DNA from 2 places in the Nonomuraea sp. NPDC050022 genome. Region 1 is predicted to be linked to the other one. Evidence: riboswitches for the same ligand, from Rfam matches in the RefSeq annotation. Region 1 holds a riboswitch; the other holds the start of a gene.
What was found. Region 1 has a riboswitch for ZMP and ZTP ahead of ACIBO2_RS23615 (phosphoribosylaminoimidazolecarboxamide formyltransferase). Riboswitches for the same ligand answer to the same signal wherever they lie in the genome.
Positions count from the first base shown of each region.

Region 2: another riboswitch for ZMP and ZTP. It lies ahead of glyA (serine hydroxymethyltransferase); the one in region 1 lies ahead of ACIBO2_RS23615 (phosphoribosylaminoimidazolecarboxamide formyltransferase).

Region 1 covers NZ_JBITKE010000005.1:433,831-445,582, reverse strand. The annotation lists gene ACIBO2_RS23620 (FAD-dependent monooxygenase) at 1-1,007, shown strand, start outside; gene ACIBO2_RS23615 (phosphoribosylaminoimidazolecarboxamide formyltransferase) at 1,142-2,299, opposite strand; ZMP/ZTP riboswitch at 2,334-2,418, opposite strand; gene ACIBO2_RS23610 (SDR family NAD(P)-dependent oxidoreductase) at 2,552-3,319, opposite strand; gene ACIBO2_RS23605 (hypothetical protein) at 3,316-3,444, opposite strand; gene ACIBO2_RS23600 (NUDIX hydrolase) at 3,675-4,187, opposite strand; gene ACIBO2_RS23595 (erythromycin esterase family protein) at 4,254-5,375, opposite strand; gene ACIBO2_RS23590 (NADPH-dependent FMN reductase) at 5,372-5,713, opposite strand; gene ACIBO2_RS23585 (TetR/AcrR family transcriptional regulator) at 5,816-6,460, shown strand; gene ACIBO2_RS23580 (TetR/AcrR family transcriptional regulator) at 6,518-7,165, opposite strand; gene ACIBO2_RS23575 (type II CAAX endopeptidase family protein) at 7,211-8,077, shown strand; gene ACIBO2_RS23570 (VOC family protein) at 8,152-8,658, shown strand; gene ACIBO2_RS23565 (MerR family transcriptional regulator) at 8,687-9,505, shown strand; gene ACIBO2_RS23560 (LysR family transcriptional regulator) at 9,584-10,591, opposite strand; gene ACIBO2_RS23555 (MBL fold metallo-hydrolase) at 10,636-11,343, shown strand; gene ACIBO2_RS23550 (hypothetical protein) at 11,485-11,733, opposite strand.
Region 2 covers NZ_JBITKE010000014.1:93,308-105,059, forward strand. The annotation lists gene ACIBO2_RS46165 (serine/threonine-protein kinase) at 1-521, shown strand, start outside; gene ACIBO2_RS46170 (hypothetical protein) at 469-1,083, shown strand; ZMP/ZTP riboswitch at 1,129-1,210, shown strand; gene glyA (serine hydroxymethyltransferase) at 1,236-2,489, shown strand; gene ACIBO2_RS46180 (hypothetical protein) at 2,691-4,058, opposite strand; gene ACIBO2_RS46185 (serine hydrolase domain-containing protein) at 4,055-5,059, opposite strand; gene ACIBO2_RS46190 (IclR family transcriptional regulator C-terminal domain-containing protein) at 5,056-5,295, opposite strand; gene ACIBO2_RS46195 (CHRD domain-containing protein) at 5,576-6,877, opposite strand; gene ACIBO2_RS46200 (zf-HC2 domain-containing protein) at 7,047-7,769, opposite strand; gene ACIBO2_RS46205 (sigma-70 family RNA polymerase sigma factor) at 7,766-8,287, opposite strand; gene rsgA (ribosome small subunit-dependent GTPase A) at 8,612-9,709, shown strand; gene ACIBO2_RS46215 (phosphoribosyltransferase) at 9,727-10,356, shown strand; gene ACIBO2_RS46220 (ATP-binding protein) at 10,537-11,013, opposite strand; gene ACIBO2_RS46225 (helix-turn-helix domain-containing protein) at 11,139-11,752, shown strand, end outside.

The DNA.
Region 1 (11,752 bases):
AGCTGGCCGGGATCGCCTTTCCCGGTGTGACGACCGACGAGACGATCGCGCGCACCGCGCACGCCGCCGTGCCGGCCGAGCTCGTCGATCCGGTCACCGGTGGGCTCGACATTCCCGGGTACGGACCCATCCCGCCGTTGCTGCACCACCGGACCGAGCACGGGTTGTTCGTGTACGCGCCCCTGCTGGGCGCCCCCGCGCCGCTGATCTCCACCACGGAGTGGAACGGACAGGACGCCGAGGGGCCGCTCACGCTCGCGGAACTGCGGGCCAGTGCCCGCCGCGTGCTCGGTGTCGACATCGCTTTCGGCCCGCCCGACGGCCAAGGGCCGCACTTGATGCGCAAGCTGAACGGCGGCAACACCCGCCTGGCCGAGCGTTTCCGACACGGCCGGGTGCTGCTGGTCGGCGACGCCGCCCACGTGCACTCGGCGATCGGCGGGCCCGGGCTCAACCTCGGCCTGCAAGACGCGGTCAACCTCGGCTGGAAACTCGCGGCCGACGTGCGCGGCGCAGCCCCCACCGGCCTCCTCGACACCTACGAGTCCGAGCGACGCCCGGTCGCCGAGCGGGTGGTCATGTCCTCGCGCGCCCAGTCCGCGCTGATCGCCCCGGGCAGCGCGGTCAGCGGCCTGCGCGCGCTGTTCACCGAATTCCTCGGCGACCCGCGCAATGTCCGCCGTATCGCCGACCTGATGTCGGGCGCCGAGATCCGCTACGACGTGGGCGTTAACCATCCACTGGCCGGTCGGTGGGCTCCCGACCTGGACCTCAAAGACGGTGTCCGGCTCGCTGAGCTGACCAGGGACGCCCGCCCGCACCTGATCGACTTCACCGGCGGCGACTGGGGGTACCCCGCGACCGCAGCACTGCCCGGCTCCGCTGTACCGTGTTCGGCGCTGCTGCTGCGGCCCGACGGATATGTGGCATGGGCCTCCGACGTCCCGCAGCCGGACGAGGAGTCCCGCGCATCGCTCCGGACGGCGATCCAACGATGGCTGGGATGACCGGATGGGCGCACCTCGTCCTAGGTGAGCACCTGAGCTGGGCTTTTGCGATCGTGAGTTTTTCCTGTTGCTGGGCATGCCGACCCCGACTCCGGGCTGGGTGCTGCGACAAGGTGACCTGAGGCCATGCATCGTCAATGGTGGAACAGTCGAAGGCCGGTACGGGCGAGCGCGATCTGGTGCTCCCGGCAGGCGTCCTGTACCTCCGCGGACCGAATCGAACCACCCGGCTCGGCGATATAGCGGACGCCGTGGCGGTAGGCATGGTCGACGTTGTCGCGGAAGGGCAGGGCGCCGTCGGAGACGAACGCCACCTCGTCCAGGGCCGCGAGCCACGATGTGCGCTGCTCGTTCGTCAGCTCAGGCATCGGCGAGGAGAGCGCCCCCGACAGGCGCAGCTTCTCCTCCGCGGTCAGGTCGCCCTCGATGAAGCGGATCTGCCAGTTGATCCGATCCTGAAGCCGGACGTCCGGCCGGAACGCGAGCGCGTGCACTATCGGATGGCGCCGCAGCCACCAGGTATCGACCTTCGCGCCGGCCAAGCGGGTGCAATCCACACGCGATTGCTGACCGGCACCGATACCCAACGTGGCGCCACCACGCAGATAACACACGGAGTTGGACTGGGTGTAGCGCAGAACGATCAAGCCCAACAGCAGGTCCTCGGCCGCGGTGGCCGGTAGCGTCCCGCACACGACGTCGTCCAGAAGCGCGGCCGAGAGCACAACCTCATCGCGCTCCTGGGTCAGCCGCAACCCGAACACCTCCCGCGCCTCCCGCCGCGGCGGGACGTAGGCCGGGTCCGCTTCCATGACCAGGAACCGGCCACCCTTCTTCTGGCTGAGCGCCGCCACGGTGCCCGGAGCGTACCCGGGGGCGATGACGCCGTCGCAGACCAGCCGGGTCAGCAACTCGGCGAGTTCGGCATCGACAGGCTGCGAGACCGCGACGAAGTCGCCGTAGGAGGATTTGGGATCAGCGTCGCGGGCTCGCAGGTAGGCGCTCGTGAGCGCTCCGACAGCGGCGCGGTCGACGCCATTGAGTTCGGCGGTGACCTCGTCCACGGGCCCGGCGACTGCCGCTCCGGCGGGCGATACGTGTTTGAAGGACGCCGCTGCCGGTCTGTCCAGCGCGTTACTCGCCTCGCTCACCAGTTGCCAGCTGTTCAGCGCGTCGAGCATGTTGATGTAGGACGGGCTGCCATGCAGCACCCTGATCGGCCAACGGCCAGGATCCACCGGTGCGGCGATAGCCGATCGCTGCTGCGGATTCATTCCGTAGCGCAGGTCCACGTCACGACCTCCTGTGTCAGTTGAACATCACTGACGCAGGCGCCCAGGCGGTCGACGCTCACGCGAGAATGCGGACGCTCCCCGGTGGTTGTCCACCCTCGCCAGTCGCGGCCAGACACGATCTTAACCACACCCGTTCGGACGAATTTGCGCCACCAGAGCAAACACGGCCGCGCCACAGTCGGCCATCCGATTCGATTCAGATTGTTTGCCAATCGCGTGGCAGAGCGCCCGCAGGACGGGAGCAGGCCGTCAGATGGCGTGGTAGCCGCCGTCGACGGGGACGGTCAGCCCGGTGATCCAACGGGCCTCGTCCGAGAGCAGGAAGGCGACGACCGCAGCCACATCCTCGGGCGTCGGGAGCCCGGGGATGGGCGTCTGCGTGGTCAGCGACCGCTCCATGGCCTCCGGGTCGGGCGCCTGCGCGATGTGCGCCTCGACCAGCGGGGTGCGCACAGCCGTGGGCGCGATCGCGTTGACCCGGATGCCCCGGTCGGCGTACTCGATCGCGGCGGAGCGCGTGAGTCCGACCAGCCCGGCCTTGCTGAAGCTGTACGGCGCCATGTTGCGCTTGCCGGACAGACCCGAGCTCGACGAGGTGTTCACGACCGCACCGCCTCGGGAGGCGACCATGGCTTCCAACGCCGAGCGCAGCACGTAGAAGGCACCATCAGCGTTGATGCCCATGACCCGTGCCCAGGTCTCGTCGGTTGTGAGGTGCACCGGTGTCTGCTCGCCGACCACCCCGGCGTTGTTGAACAGCAGGTCCACGCCACCGTGTGCGGCCACCACCGCGGCGAAGGCCTCGCGCACCTGGGCGGCGCTGCTCACGTCGACGACGTACGGCACGCCGCGAGGGAGTGTCGCGGCCACCTCCTCCAGGCCGGCCGCGTCGACGTCCAGCAGCGCGACGTGGGCCCCCTCCTCCGCAAGCCGCTCGGCCACCGCCAGCCCCAGTCCCGATGCGGCGCCGGTGACCACGGCCACCCGGTCGTCGAACCTCGCTCTCCAGTGCGTCATCGTGCGGCGCCGCGCACGCCCGCCGCCGGCACCCGCGGCACGACCTGTCCGGGGCCGGCCGCCGGCCGCGGCACTCGGGTGAGTTCCGACGGCCTTCCGATCTCGATGTACTGCAGAGCACGCATGAGCGTTCCTCCCACCGCTGGCCCGGCGCCCGACTCCGTTCCGCTCACGCACTGCTCTCTTCCTGGTCCGAACCTCAGAAACAAACTGAACTCAAGTTAGTTAGCGACGAGTGGCGCGTCAACGGGCGCCTCACCCTCGCGCTCTCCGCGGAGATCGATCCTCGAAGTAGGTCTCGCGCCGCAGGTCAGCTGTACTCGTGAACCCCCGAGGGACGGGAAGTCACGCTCATTCAGACGTTGTCGCCGGGCAAATGCCACGGCAGCGCGACCGGCTGAGGTGGAAGATCCCCCGGCAGCAGGAGCTCCATCAGCGTGGCCAGGCCCGCTGGAACGACAAGCTCGGCCGCCGACCTCAGCTGCGAAACCGTCCACCACTCGAAACGGTCAGTCACCCGCCGTTCTTCATCGTCCATGCCGGAGGTATCCACCTCCAGCTCGCCGACGCGAAGAAAGAAGTAGGAATCCACTGAGCTGAACGTCTCACCGCCCAGTGACCATGTTCCCGAACTGGTGGCGACGACCGGTCCAAGAGTCGAGGGGGCGATGGCATAGCCCAGTTCCTCTCGAAGCTCGCGAGCGGCGGTTTGGTGCAGGTTTTCACCAGGATCAACGGCGCCCCCCGGCGTGAACCAGGCGTAGAAAGGCTCCTCAACCTGAAGCAGCAGCCCGCGGTAGACCAGGAGCCGATCGACGGCATCTACCAGCAGCACGCGAGCGGTTGACCGGAAGATCGTTTCGCTCATGAACGAGATCATAAGGCGGTCCCTGCAACCATGGGCGCTGGGAAGCGATCTTCTCTCGGCGCACCTCTACGTCGTCAACCAGTGCACGGGGGACACTTGGCGCAGGTGGACGAGCACGTCGAACGCATCGGGCAGGGAGGCGACGGCGAGGTGTTCGGCCGCGTCCCTGGAGGGGTGGTAAACGCCGCTGATGACGCGTGCTTTCATCGGCCCGTCCCATCCGTCGTCACGCAGGTCGAGCCAGTGGGCGGGCTCGTCCGTGGCGCCGAGGCGGGCGTCGAGCCAGTCGGAGGCCGGTTCCGGGATGGTGACGGCACCGAGGTCGCCGTGGTGGAAGCCGATCGCCGCAGAGACGTAGCGCGGGCCGTAGTGGTCGCGCAGCACACTGCCGACCGTGGGCTGGGGGCCGCGTTGAGGCGCCAGGCCCAGGGTCGCCGGAGCCGCCGAGGTGTGCGCGATGCCGTCCCAGTAGGCCACGCGGCGGCCGGTCCGGTGCTGGTGGTCGACGATCGTATCGGCCCAGGTCTGGGCGTCGCCGGCATAGTTGTCGCGTCCGGCGACGCTGCGCTGGTGGAAGTCCACGATGAGGAGCATCCGCTCCAGGGCGGAGTCGCCGGGCGACTGCTCGACGATCGCGAGTGCGTCGCGGGCGTGTTCGGCGAAGGGGCGGCCCGGGTGCAGGCCCCTGGCCCGCTGCACGTGCTCGTCGATCTCATGCGCGGTACGGATCGGCTCCAGGTGTACGGCCAGTTCGGCCAGCCGGTGCGGGGCGGCACGGCGAACGTGCTCCATGATGACGTCGTAGTCGGCGGGCTGTGCCTGGGCGGGCTTGACGCCGAAGATCCGAACCGGGTCGTCCGGGTGGTCCTGGTTGAAGGCGCGGATCCACTCCAGCGCCGCGGCCATTTCGGCGGTGCGCCAGGGCCGCCAGGCACTGGCCAGGGCGGACCGCGCCGTGCCCGTGCCCCCGGTGACGTACGCGTCGAGGGTCGCCCCGACGGAGACGTGGTCTTGTACGGCCAGCGCACGGAAGCCGTGCCTGCGGACGAGGCGGCGGAAGAGCTGGTCACGCACCTCGAAGGTCTCGTGAGCGAATCTGGTGGACTCGCCGAGTCCGGCGACGGTCGTGCCGGTGGCGATCGCGTCGGCCAGGTCGTCGAGCGCGGTCTCGGTCGTCAAGGCGGTCATGCCGGAACTCCTTCACGGATCGGTTCGAGCGCCCGCGACCAGGCGACGACGTCGTTCAGCAAGGCAGTGAGGGCGGAGTGCTGGTGCGGGCCAGGAGTGAAGTCGCCCGGCTCGGTGGGGGCGGAGAAGGTGAAGTCGTGGTGCAGGGACAGCGCCACCTGGCTGCGTACGGTGGCGACCTTCAGCTCGGCCAGGATCAACCGGAGGTGCTCGACCGCGCGGGTCGCGCCATGCAGGCCGTAGCCGACGAAGCCGGCCGCCTTGTCGTTCCACTCGGCGACGGCGCGGCCACGGCGGCCGGGGCGCGTGCTGCCGACAATGATGCCGATCTTGGTCATTGACGTCTCCTCAACAATAGGCGTTGCACCGATCGGTGTAGACGTTACGCCGATCGGCGTAGTCAATGCAAACATCGGTGTAATCGGCTAGGCTCGGGGAGCGTGACCGAGAGAAAGAAGCCGGTCGGCCAGCCGGACAAGCGCCGGGCGATCATGGCCGGGGCGCTGACGTTGTTCGCCCGCGACGGCTACACGCGCGCCGGGCTGGACGCGATCGCCGTCGAGGCGGGGGTGTCCAACCGCACCATCTACAACCACTTCACCGACAAGGCCGAGTTGTTCCAGGCGGTGATGCAGGAGAGCACGCAGCGGGTCGCGGACGCCATGGTCGACATCATCGACCGCCATCTGACCAAGGTGATCGATCTCGAGAGCGACCTGATCGACTTCGGACTGGCCTGGCTCGGCGTGCTGACCTCCGACCTGGCCCCGCACTTCGCGCTCATCCGCCAGGTCAACGCCGAGATTGAGCACATCCCGCCGGCCGCGCTCAAGCTCTGGCAGGAGACCGGCCCCGGCCGTACCCGACGTGAACTGGCCGAACGCCTGCGCAGGATCGCCGGGCGCGGCGACCTCACGATCGACGACCCCGCTCGCGCGGCCGGGCACCTGATGCTGCTCATCTCCGCCGACAACCTCACCGACCGGGCGGATCTCCACAACGAGGACGCGCTCCGAGAGATGGTCACCGCAGGCGTTTTGACCTTCCTGTACGGCTATGCGGAACGGGCCGCGCACGGCTCGTGAGGCAGTGATCGGGACGGGAAACGATCAGTCCAAATGCGGGAGGTAGTGCTCGACCCGTCAGCGGTCGGTGCCGGGCCGCGGCGACCTGGACGGCGCCTCGGTGAGGAGGCGCAGTTCGTCGTGCACGATTCGACGTATGGCTTGAGGCGTGAAGTTGTGCGGGAAGGTCGCTGTCTGGAGTGTCAGCCCGTCCACGAACACGTGGAGGCGCGTGGCCTGGCCTTCCAGCTCGGTGTCGGCGAACTCCTGTCCCGCGCGATCGGGTAGCGGCAGGCCGTGGCAAGAGGCGATCGCCAGGCGGCAGATGTGGCGTTCCCCTGGCCAACTCGCGTCACGCAACTCCGCCAGGGACTCATCCACATGCGAGCGCACCAGGCATGCCAGCCATACGTCCACCTCGACGCGGCGGTTGTCATCGAGCGGAAGGAGCTCTTCGAGGATGAGCTGGGCGCGCCGCATGCCTGGAAGGTCCGCGTCGAGGTGGCCGGTGATGCGCTTGGTGACGCTTCTGGCGACCGCCTGCGCCGCGAAGCTGAGCAGGCCGCGCTGATTGTCGAAATAGTGGCGCAACCCGCCGACTGAGACGCCTGCCGCCTCGGCGACCTTGCGGACGGTGGCCCCTTCGATTCCATCCCGGCTGATGATGCCCCACACGATCCGGGTGAGTTCCTCGCGCCGCTGCTCGTGGTCCACGATCTTCGGCATGCCTCTATTACAGCACACCTGTACGGTCTCCTATAAAGTACAGGCGTGCGAAATAAAGCATGGCAACCGACGCTGGGCCTGAGCATTCTGGTGGCCGGCCTGGCCCTGATCGCCGGAGCGGCACTATGGCTGGCACTGAACGGCAACACCGGCATCCGCTACTCGGCCGACCACGCCGGCACCGTGCCCATGTGGCACCGCTGGATCCCGGCCCTCACCGGACTGGTGCTCATACGGCTGCTGCCCCCCAAGGCGACGCCCGCCGGCGCCGCGCCGGCACGCGGCGGCCTTTACCTCCAGGCCATCCTCCTCTTGGTCTCAGCCACGCTCTTCGCGGCGGGGTTATGGTTGTCGGGCGGCGGTGAACCTGCCCACACGCTGCTGAAGCTCATCCTGCTGCTCGCCGTACCCGCACTGCTGTTCTGGCTGTCACGGCGCGATTGCGCGGATCGCGGCCAGATCCATGAGCGGCTCGCGGCCTGGCGTCACTACGGCCCCATCGCAGCGGTGACCGCCTGGCTCGTTCTCACCTACACAGGTCCGCTGGCCGTGCCGCCCAGCGACTACGCGGCGAGGGTCGATCCCGTCACGCTGGTGCTCACCATCGTCGTGGTGTTCAGCGTCAACAGCCTGCTCGAAGAGGTCTTCTACCGGCGCTGGCTGCAGACCCGATGGGAGCACATCATCGGTCGCCGGCCCGCCATCGTGCTGACTTCCCTGCTCTGGGCGGCCTGGCATGTCGGCATCCAAGGCACGGGACACCTTCCTGCGGACCTCTCCTCGGCCTTCGTCAATCAAGGAGTGCAGGGGTTGTTCCTCGGCTATCTGTGGAGCCGATACCGACTGATGTGGCCCATCCTCGTTGTCCACGGTGCCATGAACGCCGGCCCCGTACTTCTGGGCATGCTGTAACGCCCGTCGCTCGATCTATCTGCATGCTGATCCGGATTTGACCCTGACCTTGCGTCAGGCTCCACGATGAGCGCATGACCGAGTACTACGAGGCATTCGATATCAGCCCTGTCCCTCCGCCCGGGCCCGACGCGACGCCACCCGAGATTTACCGGGGCATCTACGGCATGCCGATGTTCGTCACCGTGCCGACGCCGGACCTGGCCGCGTCCGTGAATTTCTGGACCCGCGGGCTCGGTTTCATCGACCTGTTCACGGTCCCGGGCCAGGTCACGCACCTTCGACGGTGGGCGTTCCAGGACACTCTGCTCGTCCCGACCGACGTCCTGCCGGCCCCTTCAACGGTGAGCATCGGCTTCAGTTGCGTGCTGAGCCAGGTCGACGAGATCGCGCGGGCGTGCACCGCGCTGGTGCCCGGATGCACGACGGGTCCACGACAGACTCCGTGGAACACCGTAGAACTGGAAGTCATCACGCCGGAGAACGCTCGCGTGATCATGACCGCGGCCCGTCCCCTCGACCCCGACAGCGCCGAGGCACGCTACCTCGAAGCAAACGGCTTCACCCTCCCCAAAGGGTGAAACCGCCGCGCATGTCAGACTCGACGGCGTGACCAACGCCGCGATGGACGATGCCGCGGGGCCCGGCGGGCTGACCGTCGGGGCCGCGGCATCGCACGTGAAAGTCACCGTCCGCACCCTCCATCATTGGGACGCGATCGGGCTCGTCCGCCCGTCCGGGCGAACCACCGGCGGTTACCGGCTCTACTCCGCGGCCGATATCGCACGCATCCACCGGGTGCTCATCTACCGCGAGCTCGGCCTGTCGCTCGACGACATCGGTGAACTTCTCGATGCTCCGACGGTCGATATGACCGTGCCGCTGAGACAACAGCGCACCCAGCTCCTCGATCGCATCTCCCGCTTGCAGGCAATGGTCGACGCGGTCGACCGCATGATCGAAGCCGCACACGCCGGCATCCTGCTCTCCGCGGAGGAACAAGTCGCGATCTTCGGGCAGCGCTGGAAGCCGTCACTGGTCGCGGACGCACGTGACCGATGGGGCGACACAGTTCAATGGGCACAGTACGCCGAGCGCGCCGCGGGTATGACCCCCGAGGACTGGCAGCGGATCGCCGACAACATCGCAACGCTCGAGCACGACCTGGCGGAAGCCAAGCGCGCCGGCGTCAGGCCAGGCAGTGCCGAAGCCAACGCGTTGGCGGAACGACACAGGGCCTCCATTGACGCGTACTTCGACTGCACCCTTTCGATGCATGTTTGCCTGGGAAGGAAGTACGCCGCCGATCCCGGGTTCACGGCATACCACGACGCCATCGAGCCAGGCCTGACCATCTGGCTCCGTGACATCATCGACGCCAACGCCCGCGATCGAGGCATCGACCCGGATTCGGCGACTTGGACCTGACGCACCCGCGCCCGCGTCATCAAGTGACGATCGAGACACGTGGGCTGGGGCGCGGGACCAAGCCGCCCGCCCTGCCGGTCAGGGCCGCATGGGGGTCAGATCGATCTCCGGCAGCCATACCGTCGGATCGGACGGCGAAGGCAGCGTGGATGGGCGCAGTTGTCGTAGAAAGGCTCGCAGCAGGGGGCGGGGGTTGCGTTGGTGCCAGACCACCGACCAGGGCATCAGGGGCATCGGGTCGACGACCGGGATACGGCGCAGACCGCTGCCGGCCGGGTCGATACTCATCTCACCCAACCCCACCGCCGCCTTCTCCGCCAAGAACTGTTCCACCAGATGTCGTTGACCGATGGCCGGCGCGTTGAACCGCAACGGCACGCCGAACCGGTGGGCCAGCCGTCTCAGATAATGCCGCCACTCGGCCGCGCCCGCTGGGTCGGGCATCGCGATGCCCGCCTCGCGCAGGTCGGCCGGCCGCAGCACGCTTCTGTCGGCCAATCGATGATCCTCGGGTACGAATGCGTGCAGCGGCTCCAAGTGCACCAACTTGTACGCCAGCTCGGCCGGCCACGGTGCCGACGCGTCGTGGACCCGGCCGAACGCGGCATCGATCTCCTGCCGCCGCAGTGCCGGCAACGCCACGGACAGCCCTTGGCGCATACTCAGCTCGATCCGCACGCGTGAGTCGCGCGCACACACCCGGCGCACCATCCGCAGCGGCGTGAATCGTTCGTCGTAGACGTCCACTCGCAGGGGGTCGTCCACTACGCGGACCGTCTGCACGGCCCGGTCGAAGGCGGACACCGCCTCGCTCGCGCGCGGCAGCAGCAGCCGTCCCGCCTCGGTCAGCTCTACCGCGCGGGTGGTTCGCCGGAACAGCGGAACCGCCAGAGCCTCCTCCAACCGGCGGATCCTTTTCGACAGTGCCTGCTGGGTGATGAACAGCCTCCCGCCGGCCCGCCCGAAGTGCAGCTCTTCCGCGGTGACGACGAACGCGCGCAGGCCCTCGATGTCCGCTTCCACGTGCCGAGCCTGGATTGGAAACCGTTGGTTGTCAATCCGATGGAAATCGTTGTTGGACGTCACCGGCCGGCCGCGGGTTTGCTGTTGTCCTACCGAAGGGGCACGAGATGAAAACCGTGGAACTCCGTTCCGAGCTGCACCTGCTCCTGCTGGAGTTCGGCCAGGCGTATCTGTGGAACGACGGCGGCGAACTCACCCTGGTCGACACCGGGATCGCCACCTCCGGCGGCGATATCGCGGCCGCGATCGAAAAGCTGGGCTTCCGTACCAGCGACGTCAAGCGCGTCGTGCTCACCCATTTCCACGAGGATCACTGCGGCGGCGCGGCCGAGATCAGTCGCTGGGGAGACGTCATCGTGCTGGCCCACTGCCTGGAGGCACCGGTGATCCGCGGCGACAAGCCCGCCCCCGCTCCGCGGTTCACGGACGAGGAGGCCGCTCTCCACCGCAGCCTCGGCGCCCACCTGCTGCCCCCTGCACCGGCCTGCAGGGTGGACCGCGAACTGGAGGACGGCGACGTGATCGATTTCGGCGGCGGCGCACAGGTGATCCACACACCCGGTCACACCGACGGCAGCATCGCCCTCCACCTGCCGCGATTCGGCGTGCTGTTCACCGGAGACACCGTCGCGCACGTCAACGGGCAGATCATGCCCGGCGTGTTCAACCTTGACCACGCCGAGATGCTCCGCTCCTTCCGCAGACTTGCCCGGATCGACGCGCAACTCGCCTGCGTCGGCCACGGCGAGCCTTTTCCCCACGCCCACGCTGCTCTCACCGCAGCTGCGGCGGCCGTCTCCGACCTGGGGACCTGACCTAGGGCCATGACTTGGCGCTTCTTGAGGAGCGCCCCGCTCGGGGCAGAAGCGCGAGCCATTCGGCGAGCGCCACTTCAACGGGTGGCGCCCTACGGACCTGGTCCATCACGGCGACCACGCCGGTGCCGATCCGCGCGGTCAGTTCGACGATCCAGCAGCGCGCCGAAGAATGATCAGGGTGATTACGACGCCGAGAACGACCCCAGCCGCCACTCCGGCGAGGACAGGCAGCCATGCCACGACCTGCTCGGTAAAGGTGGGCTCGTCCAGCGAGTCAGCGTACGACTTGATGGGGAAGAACTCATCAGGGATGGGCGCTTTAAACAAGTCGCCGTCCTGTAACGCGCCAGGTGTCGGAGTCACGATGCCCATGATGGCGTTGATCACATCTAACTGCCAGGGAACC
Region 2 (11,752 bases), on a different contig from region 1:
CGCTGGCCGCGATCCACCAGGCAGGGGTCGTGCACCGCGATCTGAAGCCGTCCAACGTGCTGCTCAGCGCGGTCGGGCCGCGGGTCATCGACTTCGGCATCGCCCAGCTCGCCGACGCCGGGGGAGCGCCCGTCACGATCGCCCAGAGCATGGGGACGCCCGCGTACATGTCGCCTGAGCAGGCCAAGGGCGAGCAGGTGACGTCGGCGAGCGACATCTTCTCGTGGGCCGCTCTGGTGGCGTACGCGGGCGTCGGCCGGCCGCCGTTCGGGTCCGGCGGGGTCGCCGAGGTCGTCTACCGGGTGATCAACCACGCGCCGGTGCTCGACGGGCTGGACGAGCGGATCAGGCCGCTGGTCGAGCGGGCGCTGGACGTTCGAAGGCCCGTCCGCTGGTCCGGAAGGTCTGTCCGGTGGGATGGTGGCTGGTTCGTCCGCCGGGGTGGTCAAGGGGCCGTCCGCTGGAGCCTTGGAAGGCCCGCCCGCTGGAGCGCTGGAAGGCCCGTCCACTGGGGCCGGTGAAGGGCCGCCCGCCGGGACGGGTGAAGGGCAGTCCGGCGGGAGGCGGGCTTCTGGGCGGCGCCGTTGGCTGGGCCCGGTCGTCGCCGCCGCGCTCGCGGCCGTCCTCGGCGTGGCCGCCACGCTCGCCGTACTGCGCCCGTGGCAGGAGAGCGTCGCCGAGCCGGGCACCCCCGCCGTCACCCGCACGCTCGACGCCCTGGACACCACCTTCCAGGTGCGCATCGACTCCCTCGTGCGGCAGGGCACCACGGCGCGCCTGCAGTGGACGGTCAAGAACGTCGGCACCAAGAACGCGCCTCTGTACGACAGGTTCGGCGCGAGCACCCTCGACAACACCGTGTCGAGGATCAGCATCGTCCCTCCCGGCGTGGGCAAGCCGTTGTACCCGGCCAGGAAGGACAACGCCTGTCAGTGCGCCGAGGTCCCCACGGCCTCGTTCGGGGGCGGTATGCAGCTTCAGCTCTGGGCCGTCTTCGAGGGCCTGCCCCAGGACGCGGAGCACGTGGACGTGAACCTCGGGCCGCTCGGAACGATCAAGAACGCGGCCCTCTCATCTGCCTGATCACCTGATCCGTGCCCGGTCCCCCCTGCCCGATCCGCTATCGTCTAGAACGTCGCGACTGGCGCGTTAGGTGGGGCGAACCACCAGGGAGCGGAAGGGCAGAAGGCCGTGCGCCTGGGTCTTCGCACATTGTCAACGATGACAGGAGAGTCATGAGTTCTCTCACAAGCGTGGACCCGCAGATCGCCGAGCTCATCAAGGCGGAGGAGCGCCGTCAGGCCGACACCGTCAAGCTCATCGCGTCGGAGAACTACGTGTCCAAGGCCGTTCTGGAGGCCACGGGCACCGTCCTGACCAACAAATACTCCGAGGGCTACCCCGGCAAGCGCTACTACGAGGGCCAGCAGGTCATCGACCAGGTCGAGACTCTGGCCAACGAGCGGGCCAAGGCGCTGTTCGGCGTCAACCACGCCAACGTCCAGCCCTACTCGGGCTCGCCCGCCAACCTGGCCATCTACATGGCCTTCCTGCAGCCGGGCGACACCGTGATGGGCATGGGCCTGCCGTTCGGCGGTCACCTCACGCACGGCTGGTCGGTCTCGGCCACCGGCAAGTGGTTCAACCCGGTCCGCTACGGCGTGCGCCAGGACACCGGCCGCATCGACCTCGACGAGGTCAGGGCGCTGGCGCTGGAGCACCGGCCGAAGCTGATCTTCTGCGGTGGCACGGCCATCCCGCGCACGATCGACTTCGAGGGCTTCGCGTCCATCGCCCGCGAGGTGGGCGCCGTACTCGCCGCCGACATCGCGCACATCGCCGGCCTCGTCGCGGGCGGCGCGCACCCGTCGCCGGTGGGCCACGCCGACGTGATCTCCACGACCACGCACAAGACGCTGCGCGGCCCGCGCGGCGCCATGCTCATGGCCACCACCGACGAGCACGCGACCGCGCTCAACAAGGCCGTCTTCCCCGGCCTGCAGGGCGGCCCGCACAACCACACCACCGCCGCCATCGCCGTGGCCCTGCACGAGGCGTCCACCGACGCCTTCAAGGCCTACGCGCACCAGGTGGTGACCAACGCGAAGGCGCTGGCCGAGGAGCTGTCGAGCCGCGGCTTCGACCTGGTCTCGGGCGGCACCGACAACCACCTCATCCTGCTCGACCTCACGCCCAAGGGCATCGGCGGCAAGCCGGCCGCCCAGGCGCTCGACCGCGCGGGCCTGGAGACCAACTACAACACGGTCCCGTTCGACACCCGCAAGCCGTTCGACCCGAGCGGCATCCGCATCGGCACCCCCTCTGTCACCTCGCGGGGGATGGGGCCGGGCGAGATGCGGCAGATCGGCGCGTGGATGGACGAGGTCGTCACCGCCCTGGCCAAGGGCGACGCCGAGCACGTCATCAGCCGGGTGCATCACGAGGTCAGCGAGCTGACCGCGCAGTTCCCGGCGCCGGGTCTCTCCTGATTTTCGTTACGGCAAGCCGCCCTCACCGCCACCCGCCGCACATGGCGGGGGGCCTCCAGGAAAACGGCCGCTGAGCCCGGCTTGCCTTTTCGGGTGAACCACTTTCATCCGTTACGGCAAGCCGCCCTCACCGCCACCCGCCGCACATGGCCGGGGGCCTCCAGGAGAACGGCCGCTGAGCCCGCACAGGGCTCGGCGCCGTTACGTGCGTGTCGTTGACCGGTGGCGCGGTTCGGTGGGCCGGAGGCGTCCCTCTCGGATGGTGGTCACCGGGAGGACGTGGTGAGTGGGCTCGCGGTGGGTTCCGCGAGAATCCACATAGACCCGCTCCGTCTCCCCAACCAGCCCAAACTCCGTTGCCCCTCCGGTCGGCCGGGACTCCGTGGCATCCCCAGTCAGTCGGAATACCGTGGCGTGGCGTATCGCGCCGTTGTCCGCCAGCCATTCCGAGTCCGGCGAGTCCACGCGCAGGACGCGGCGGGGTGCGGCGGTGACCGCCGTGATCGCGTTCTCCAGTGGCAGGCCGCAGGCCAGTAGCTTGGTGATCGTGGTGGCCAGGTCGTGGACGGGGCCGCCGATGTTGCGCACATGGATGTCGGTGCTGATCGAGTGCGGTGGGAAACCGGCGGCGATCGCGCGTTCGGCGACGTCGAAGCTGAAGCTGGCCGCGCCGTGGCCCACGTCCAGCAGCACGCCACGGTCGAGCGCGCGGGCCAGTGCGGGGACAGGGGTGCCGTCGGGTCGCCATGGATGGCCGGTCTTGCCGTGGTAGCAGTGGGTGATCACGTCGCCCTCGTCCAGCAGGTCGAGCACGTCCTCGATCAGCGGCGGTGCCTCGCCGACGTGCACCAGCAGGGGCAGACCCGCCTGCCGGGCGACGAGCCGGCCGAGCTGGAGCGGTTGCAGCCCCATCGCGCCCACGACCGCGCCGCTGGAGCGGACCTTCACGCCGCAGACCAGTCCCCGGTGCCGTTCGATGGCGGTCAGCGTGGCGTCCACGTCGATGAAACTCGGGTCGGCCGTTTCGCGTAGGTGAACGAGGCCGTATGAGCCGATGTTCATCCAGGCGCGTATTTCGGTCTCGGCGGCCGGGACGACATAGCGGGCCAGCCCGTCGATCGTGGCCTGGCCCGCGCTGCCCGCGTCGGCGACCACGTGCACGCCCTGGTCCAGGCCGGCCCGGTCCGGGGGCACGCTGATCACCGTCATCCCGTCGTAGACGTGGGCGTGCAGGTCCACCCAGCCGGGCCCGATCCAGAGATCCCCGGGCCGCTCCCGGGTCGGCTCCAGCACCAGCCCGGTGTCTCCCGGAACCAGCCGCACCGCCGCCGACGAACCAACCACCCGAAGCACACCGCCGACCCCGTAGCCGTCCGCACCCGCCCGGCCGACCCCGGAACCGCCGTTCCCGGCACCGCCCGCCTCGCCGACCCCGGAGTCGCCGATCCCGGCACCGCCCGCACCTGCGTCGCCGATCCCGAAACCGTCGGCCCCGGAACCGCCCGCACCTGCGTGGCCGAACCCCAAACCGCCGTTCCCGGAGCCGCTCACACCCCCGCCGCCGGTCATGCCAGGGCCTCCGCCACGGCCGCGTTGTGGAAGGCGCGGCGGATCCGGTTGATCGCGTCCGACCCCCGCCTCGGGTGCACCCGGTTGGTCAGCAGCACCACGAACACGTCCAGTTCCGGATCCACCCACAGGCTCGTCCCCGTGAACCCGGTGTGCCCATACGCCGCCGGGCTCAGCAGATCACCCCCGCTGCATCCGGGCCGCTCCCACCCTTCCCAGGCCAGCGCCCGGCCGCCGATTCGCGTCCGGGTCATCACCTCGAGCGTCCGGGCAGCCAGAAAGCCGCCGCCCCGGCACAGGGCCCGGCCCAGCCGCGCCAGGTCGTCCAGCGTGCCGAACAGCCCAGCGTGCCCGGCCACCCCGCCCAGCACCTCGGCGTTCTCGTCGTGCACGGTCCCTTGGACGATCCGGCCGCGCCACGGGCAGTCCTCGGTGGCGGCCGCACGCCGATGGTCGGGCTCGGGCAGCAGGAAGCGGGTCTCGTCCATGCCGACGGGCTCGGTCACCCGCTCCCGTACAAGCTGGTCGAGCGGTGTCCGGGCGGCCCGCTCGGCGATCAGCCCGAGGACCATGAACCCCTGGGAGCTGTACTCGAACCCGGGGGACGGACGCAACGGCAGCCGGGCCACCGCGGCGAGCAGTTCGTCGCGGGTCGGGTGGTCGCGGTAGAGCGGCTGCTGTCCGGGGATGCGTGAGGTGTGCGTCAGCAGCTCGAAGACGGTGATGCCGGACTTGTCGGTCGAGGCGTACTCCGGCAGGTGCAGCGCGATGGGGTCGTCCAGGGTCAGTTCGCCCGACTCGACCAGCGCCATGACGGCCAGCCCGACGATCGGCTTGGTGAGCGAGGCCAGGTCCCACAGGGTGTCGTCACCGACCGGGTCGCCGTTCCACGCCAGCGTGCCGAGGAGGCCACGCGAAACCGGGCCACTCGACCTGCCGTAGGCCCAGGCCGCGCCGGAGAATTCCCCGAGGGCGCGGGCCCGCGCGAGCACGTCCGTCATATGTTCCTCCCGATCGCCGCCGACACGCGGGCGGCGGCGGCCACCACCAGCGGTCCCAGCAGCGGCATGTCGTCCTGGCTCAGGCTGAGTGTGAGACCCGCGACGCTCACCGCGCCCACCGCCGTCCCACTCGCGTCGCGGACCACCGCCCCGACGCGGCGCACGTTCGCCTCATTCTCCTCCTTGTCGATCGCGTAGCCGCGTGAGCGTACCGCCTCCAGTTCCTGAAGCGGCAAAGCCGCCGCAGACCGGGGCTGAGGGCCGGGCATGAGGACGCCCCCCGTTCGGACCTGCTCCGGGCATGAGGACGCTCCGCCACAACGGACCTGTGGCGGGCATGAGGACGCCCCGCCGTACGGAGGGTTACGGCGGGGCGTCGGGTGCCTTCGGGGACGGGCCGGAGGTCCCCGGAGGCGGTGGCCGGTGGCGGGTGGCGCCGCTACCGGCCGGGGGCGGTCCTCACGGGCGGGACCGAATCGCCCGCTCGGACCTGCTCTTCAGCTGGTCTTAGAGTGATCAGCCGAGGAAGAGGTAGTCGGCCTTGTAGTCGACCTGGGTCTGGGCGCCGACCGTGCAGGTGCCCGCGGGGGCCACGCCGCCCTCGGTGTTGAGGCGCAGGATCGTGGTGGCGTGGGCCAGCAGGCCGGTGTTCTTGCCGGACTGGGTGGCGTCCAGGACCAGCTCGGGGATGTTGCCGTCACCGTTGGGGGTCTTGGTGACGACCGCTCCGCGCACCGCGCTGCCGTCTGGAGCGACCCACTGCGGCGGTCCCGCGGCCGGGGTCACGAAGGAGTGGTCGATGCCGCGCCGCAGCTTGGCCGCCACACCGTACTGGGTGAAGGCCGGGGCCGCGCCGGGCTGCTGGGTGCAGGCGTAGATCTGGGCGCCCTTCAGCACCTCGGCGGTGACCGCGCGGGGGTGGTCGAACGGGTCGCCGGACAGCGGGCCGCGTACCGCCCCGCCGTTGAACTCCGTGGTGTGCAGGTTGGTGTAGTACCGGCCGGGGTTGGCGGCGATGCGCTTGACGACCGGCGCGGCGACCTTGGCCTCACCCGCGACGCCCGTCAGGTTCGACGGCAGGCCCGCGGCGTCGGCGAACAGGTCGGCGACCACGTCGCCGTTCTTGCCGCTCGCGCCCTTGTGGATGTGGCCGTTGGTCACCGGGGCGAGCCCGGTCCAGAAGGCGGTGTAACCGATGACCGATCCTGTCGGGCGCAGCCACCAGGTGGCCTGGCCGTCCTGGTCGCCGCGCTTCTTGCCGTCGTTGGCGGGCACTTCCTTGGCGCCGTCGGCGCGGGCGGAGAGCGTGGCCTGGTTGCTGCCCTGCAGGACGCCGTTGATGTCGATCGGCTTGTTCAGCCGGTGGAACTGGCCGCGGACCGCGCCCTTGGGGTGGGCGGCGTCGTGCAGGTTGGCGTAGAAGCCGCCCGGGTCGTCGATCAGCGCCTTGACCAGCGCCGGGTCGGCGGTGACCGTGCCGGTCACGCCGAGCACGGTCTTGGGCAGCGGCTTGGTGAAGAACTCGAGCTTGACGTCGCCGTTGGCCCCCTTGGCGGCCTGGTGGATGTGCCCGGCGGTAGGTGAGTCGATCTTGTTCCAGCGAGCCGCGAAGGTGACCTCGTTACCGCTGATCTTGATGACGACGGTCGACCGGCCATCGGCGTCACCCTTGACGCCCACCTCGTTGGCACCGCGCAGGCCGGCGGCGAGGTACACGTCGTCACCGGAGGCCGAGACAGTCGCCTGAGCGGCGGTGACCGGAGCGAGAAGGCCGGTGGCGAGCAGCGCCCCGGACAGGGCGAGCGTACGAATCGACATGATGAAACCTCTTCAAGGATTGTCATTGGGGTTGGTACGGCAAGCAGTACGCGACCCGGCCCGAAGAGGTTCAACCGCTGAATCCGTAAATTTACATATAGGGAAGCGAGCGCAAAAAAGCCCTCCCACCTGCGGTGGAAGGGCTTCTGGGAGGTGAGTCCCGGGGAATTCAGGCTCTGACGGTAAGTAAAGTCTTACCAGAGGTGGTGACCACCTCGAAATGGTCGATGTCCTGGAGCTTCCACGGGCTGCCGCCGTGCATGTAGAGCGGATCGGGCGACCCGGGAACGCCGTATCCGGCGGGCGGCACCGACCAGCCCGTCATGATCCGCTTCTGGCCGGTCTTGGACACCGAGATCAGCTCGCATTCGAGCGGGCCCTTGATGCCCGAGAGCTTGAGCGCGGCATGTGTGCCCCAGCCCTTGGACTCCAGCACCAGCCCGCCGGTCACGCCGTCGGCGCCGACGCCCTCGATGGGCTTGCCGTCGGCGTAGAACTGCTCGGCCGGACCCAGATGCTGCGTGGGATGGCCCGCCGCCACGGGCGTCGCCGCGTCGCCGCCCCCGAGCTGGGTGCCGACCGCGAGCCCGCCGGCCACCAGCGTGACCGAGGCCGCCAGCCCGATCACGAATGTCCCCCGCCTCGACCGCCGGTCCTGCGCCTTCTTACGCCGGAGCAGGTCGATGACATCGGCCTGCCCGTAATCGGGAGGAGGGGGCTCTTCTCGCACCGGCCCGATCCCCGTCAGCACACTGGCCACTCCGGCCAGCTCTGACAGCTCCGCCCGACACGACGGGCAGAGGGAGAGGTGCGCTTCGAAGGCTAATCTGTCGTCGTCGTCCAGCAGACCGAGGGAGTAGGCGCCCACGTCCGTATGCTCGACTCTGTTCACGCCGTCACCCCTCTCTCCTGCAGTGCGACGCGCAACGCGCGGACCGCGTAGTAAACCCGGGACTTAACTGTGCCAACGGGAATGCCGAGCGCTATGGCAGCATCGTTGACCGACCGGTCTCGCAAGATCGTCTCGTTGAGGATCTCGCGGTGGGCCGGGGATAACGCCATCAGCGCCTCGGATACGACCACCTGGTGCAGCAGTCCCTCCATCTCGTCCGGCACGGGCATGCTCTCCAGCGGGCCGTCGCCTGATTCCGGCGGGCGGGCTTCCTTGCGCCGCCGGTCATCGATCACGATACGGCGTGCGACGGTGGCTAGCCAGGGCATGAGCGAAGCCGAGTCCGGATCGAGCTGCTCGGAACTACGCCAGGCGCGGATCATGGTCTCCTGCACGACGTCCTCGGCCCATTGCCGATCACCCGCCGTCAGCCGGATCACGAAGGCCAGCAGCGGCCGGTGGTACTCCCGGTAGAGCGTGGAGACGACCACTTCGTCATCCGGACGTACTCGTCTCATCCGGTGGCGTGAGCGTGGCTTGCCCATGGGGGCGGCTCCCTCGGCCGAGGGCGGGGGACACGTGCTGACTCGCATCATTCCCCTTTCAAAGTGCAGTCGGCAGGAAGTACGGACAGATTCCCTGGCGCGGTTCAACAGATCGGGAAGAAAGTCGTTGCGAACTCGCAGGAGGGATGCGTAGAGTCACTTCCCAGCTGCACCGAGAACTCGAGTGAGGAGGTGACGACCATGCGGGCTGTTCTGTTCGGCTTGCCGTCTGTCATCCTCCGGGTGCCTGCTTAGAGGTCACCCGGGGTCCTTCTCGACCACAAAGGTGTCACTCCGTTGTTCTCCACGCTTTTCCCGCTCGGCTGGACCGAATCCCGCGTCGCCGAGCTACCACTACACACCGTGCCCGCCCGCGTGTCCCGGGTCGATCGCGGCGCGGCCGAAGTGATCGCCGCCGATGGGCAGCATCACGTCAAGTACGGCGCGCGCGTCCGTAGGGCGTCCGCTGACGACCCGGTGGCGCTGCCCTGTGTCGGAGACTGGGTCGCGCTCAAGGAGCTCCCAGAGGGCCGTTACGAGCTCGACGCGGTCCTGCCGAGAAGCAGCGCCTTCGTCAGGGGCGGCGTCAGCCGCGACTCGCGCGGCGGCCTGTCGGGCGACGGACAGGGCCAGGTGCTCGCGGCCAACATCGACATCGTCTTCGTCGCGGAGCCGTCCATGCACGCCACGGACTTCGCCGACCTGGGCCGTATCGAACGGCTCGTCGCGCTGGCCTGGGAGTCGGGCGGCACGCCGGTCGTGCTCGTCACCAAGTCCGACCTGTTCGAACGCGGCCTCGACGACCTGCTCGCCGACGTACGCGTCGCCGCGCCGGGCGTCGACGTGCACGCCGTCTCCTCGGTGCTCGGCGACGGTGTCGAGCTCGTACGCGGCTACCTCGAAGGCTCGCGTACGGCCGTCGTGCTCGGCCCGTCGGGCGCCGGCAAGTCCACGCTCGTCAACGCCATGGCGGACGGCGAGGCGATGGACACCCAGCAGGTGCGCGCCGCCGACGGCCGGGGCCGCCACACCACCGTGCACCGGGAGCTGATCCCGCTGCCCGGCGGCGGCCTCGTCATCGACACGCCGGGCATCCGCCGCGTCGGCCTCTACGAGATGAGCGAGGGCGTCGACCTCGTCTTCTCCGACATCGAGGAACTGGCGGCCGGCTGCCGGTTCGACGACTGCGGCCACGAGAGCGAGCCCGGCTGCGCGGTGCTCGCCGCGCTGGAGTGCGGCGAACTCCCCGAGCGGCGGCTGATCAGCTGGCGCAAGCTCCAGCGTGAGGCCGCCTGGATGGCCTCGCGCACCGACGCGCGCCTCCGCAAGGAGCAGCAGAACAAGTGGAAGGTCATCCACAAGGAAATGCGGCGCACGGGCAGAAACCGGCCCTGACCGGGTAACACCACTGCATGGAGCTGCTGTTCGCGGACCGCGCGCAAGCGGGGGCCATGCTGGCGGGACGCCTGCTCGACGCGCAGGACCCGGTGGTGCTGGCGCTCCCGCGCGGCGGCGTGGCGGTGGCCGTGCCGATCCACCGCAGCGTCGGTGGCCGGCTCGACGTGCTGGTGACTCGGAAGATCGGCTATCCGCCGACGCCCGAACTGGGCGTCGGCGCGATAGCCGAGGGCGGCGAGCCGGTGTTCGACCTGCTGCTGCTGCGCCGGCTCGGGATGACGCCCGAGTCGGTGGCGGACGTGGTCGCGGAGGAGCGGCGCGAGCTGGCCCGCCGGGTCAAGGTCTATCGGGGCGACCGCCCGCTGGCCGATCTCGCCGGACGCGAGGTGATCGTGGTCGACGACGGCCTGGCCACCGGCGCCACCGCGCGGGCCGCGCTCCGGGCGGTCGGCGCGGCCAAGCCGGGCCGGGTGACGCTGGCCGTGCCGGTGGGCGCCCGCGACACCGTCGAGGCCATGCGCGAGGAGGCCGACGAGGTGGTGGTGTTGCGGGTCCCGGCGGATTTCCGGGCGGTGGGGCAGTGGTACGAGCACTTCGATCAGCTCAGCGACGCCGACGTGCTGGATCTGCTGGCGGGTGCCTGAGTGAGGGGTGTTTCGTCACGCGACCGTCTCGGGCTCTGTGACGGTCCGTCGGGGTTGGTGTCCCTTGGGAGGGATACCTCCTGCGGGGGTGAGGAGGAGGCCGGTCCGCAGAGGGCGGGGTCCCCTCGGGGAAGCGGACGAAGGTGGTCCGTTGTGGCCTGGGTCCCGCTGGGCGTGAGGTCAGTTGGAGAGTACGGCCCAGACGAGCTTGCCCTGGGTGCCGGGGGTGAGCCAGCCCCAGGTGGTGGTGAGGGCCTCTACCAGGCGCAGGCCGCGGCCGTATTCGGCGAAGACGTCGGTGGTGGGCGGGGCGGTCGGCGCGTGCCGGCTGTAGTCGCTCACCACGCACGCCACCTCGGGCCGCCGGCTCAGCAGCCGGAGCTGGATGGCGCCGCCGCCGTGCCGCATCGCGTTGGTGACGAGCTCGGAGACCACCAGCTGGGCGTCGAAGACCATGCCGTCGGAGCCCCACGAGGTGAGCGTCCGGTCGACGAACCGCCTGGCGGAGGCCACACAGACGGGCTCGAACGTGCTCAGCTCATGAAAGCGGAAGACCTCGTCACACGGACCGCGCCGCCCTTCGAGCAGAATGGGCAGCAGCCATTCGGGTGCCTGGGCACACGTGGCGGCTTGCGGCCGAGCGTCGAAAGTCGTCATCCTGGCCCCCGAAGCGCGGTCTAGGTGATCCAATGCCCATCTTTACGGCGTGTGCTTACCGATGCAAGACTTTTCGTGTTTTACAGATGCAAATAGCATCTGCACGTGCAGATGATCTGGGAGCGATGGGTGTGAGCGCACTGAGTGCGGAAGGGAATGTGGTCGGCTACTCGCCGGGAAGCCCGACGGTGCTGCGGATCCTGCTGGGTACGCAACTGCGCAGGCTCCGCACGGAGAAGCGTATCTCGCGGGAGGACGCGGGGTATGCGATTCGCGCTTCTCACGCCAAGATCAGCCGCCTGGAGCTCGGGCAGGTCAGCTTCAAGGAACGCGACGTCGCCGATCTGCTCACCCTCTACGGCGTCACCGACGAGGCCGAGCGGGCGCCGTTGCTGGAGCTGGCCCGGCAGGCCAACGCCCCGGGCTGGTGGCACAAGTACAGTGACCTGCTGCCCGGCTGGTTCGAGGTCTACATCGGGCTGGAGGGTGCGGCTTCGGTCATCCGTACGTATGAGAACCAGTTCATCCCCGGCCTGCTCCAGACGCCCGAGTACGCCAGGGCGGTGATCAAGCTGGCGCACGAGACGACTCCCGAGGGCGAGCTCGACCGGCGCGTGGCGCTGCGCACCAGGCGGCAGGAGCGCCTGGCCGGTGGCCGGCCGCTCAAGCTGTGGGCGGTCATCGACGAGGCCGTGGTGCGGCGTGCGCTCGGCGGCCGTGAGGTGATGCGCCGGCAGAT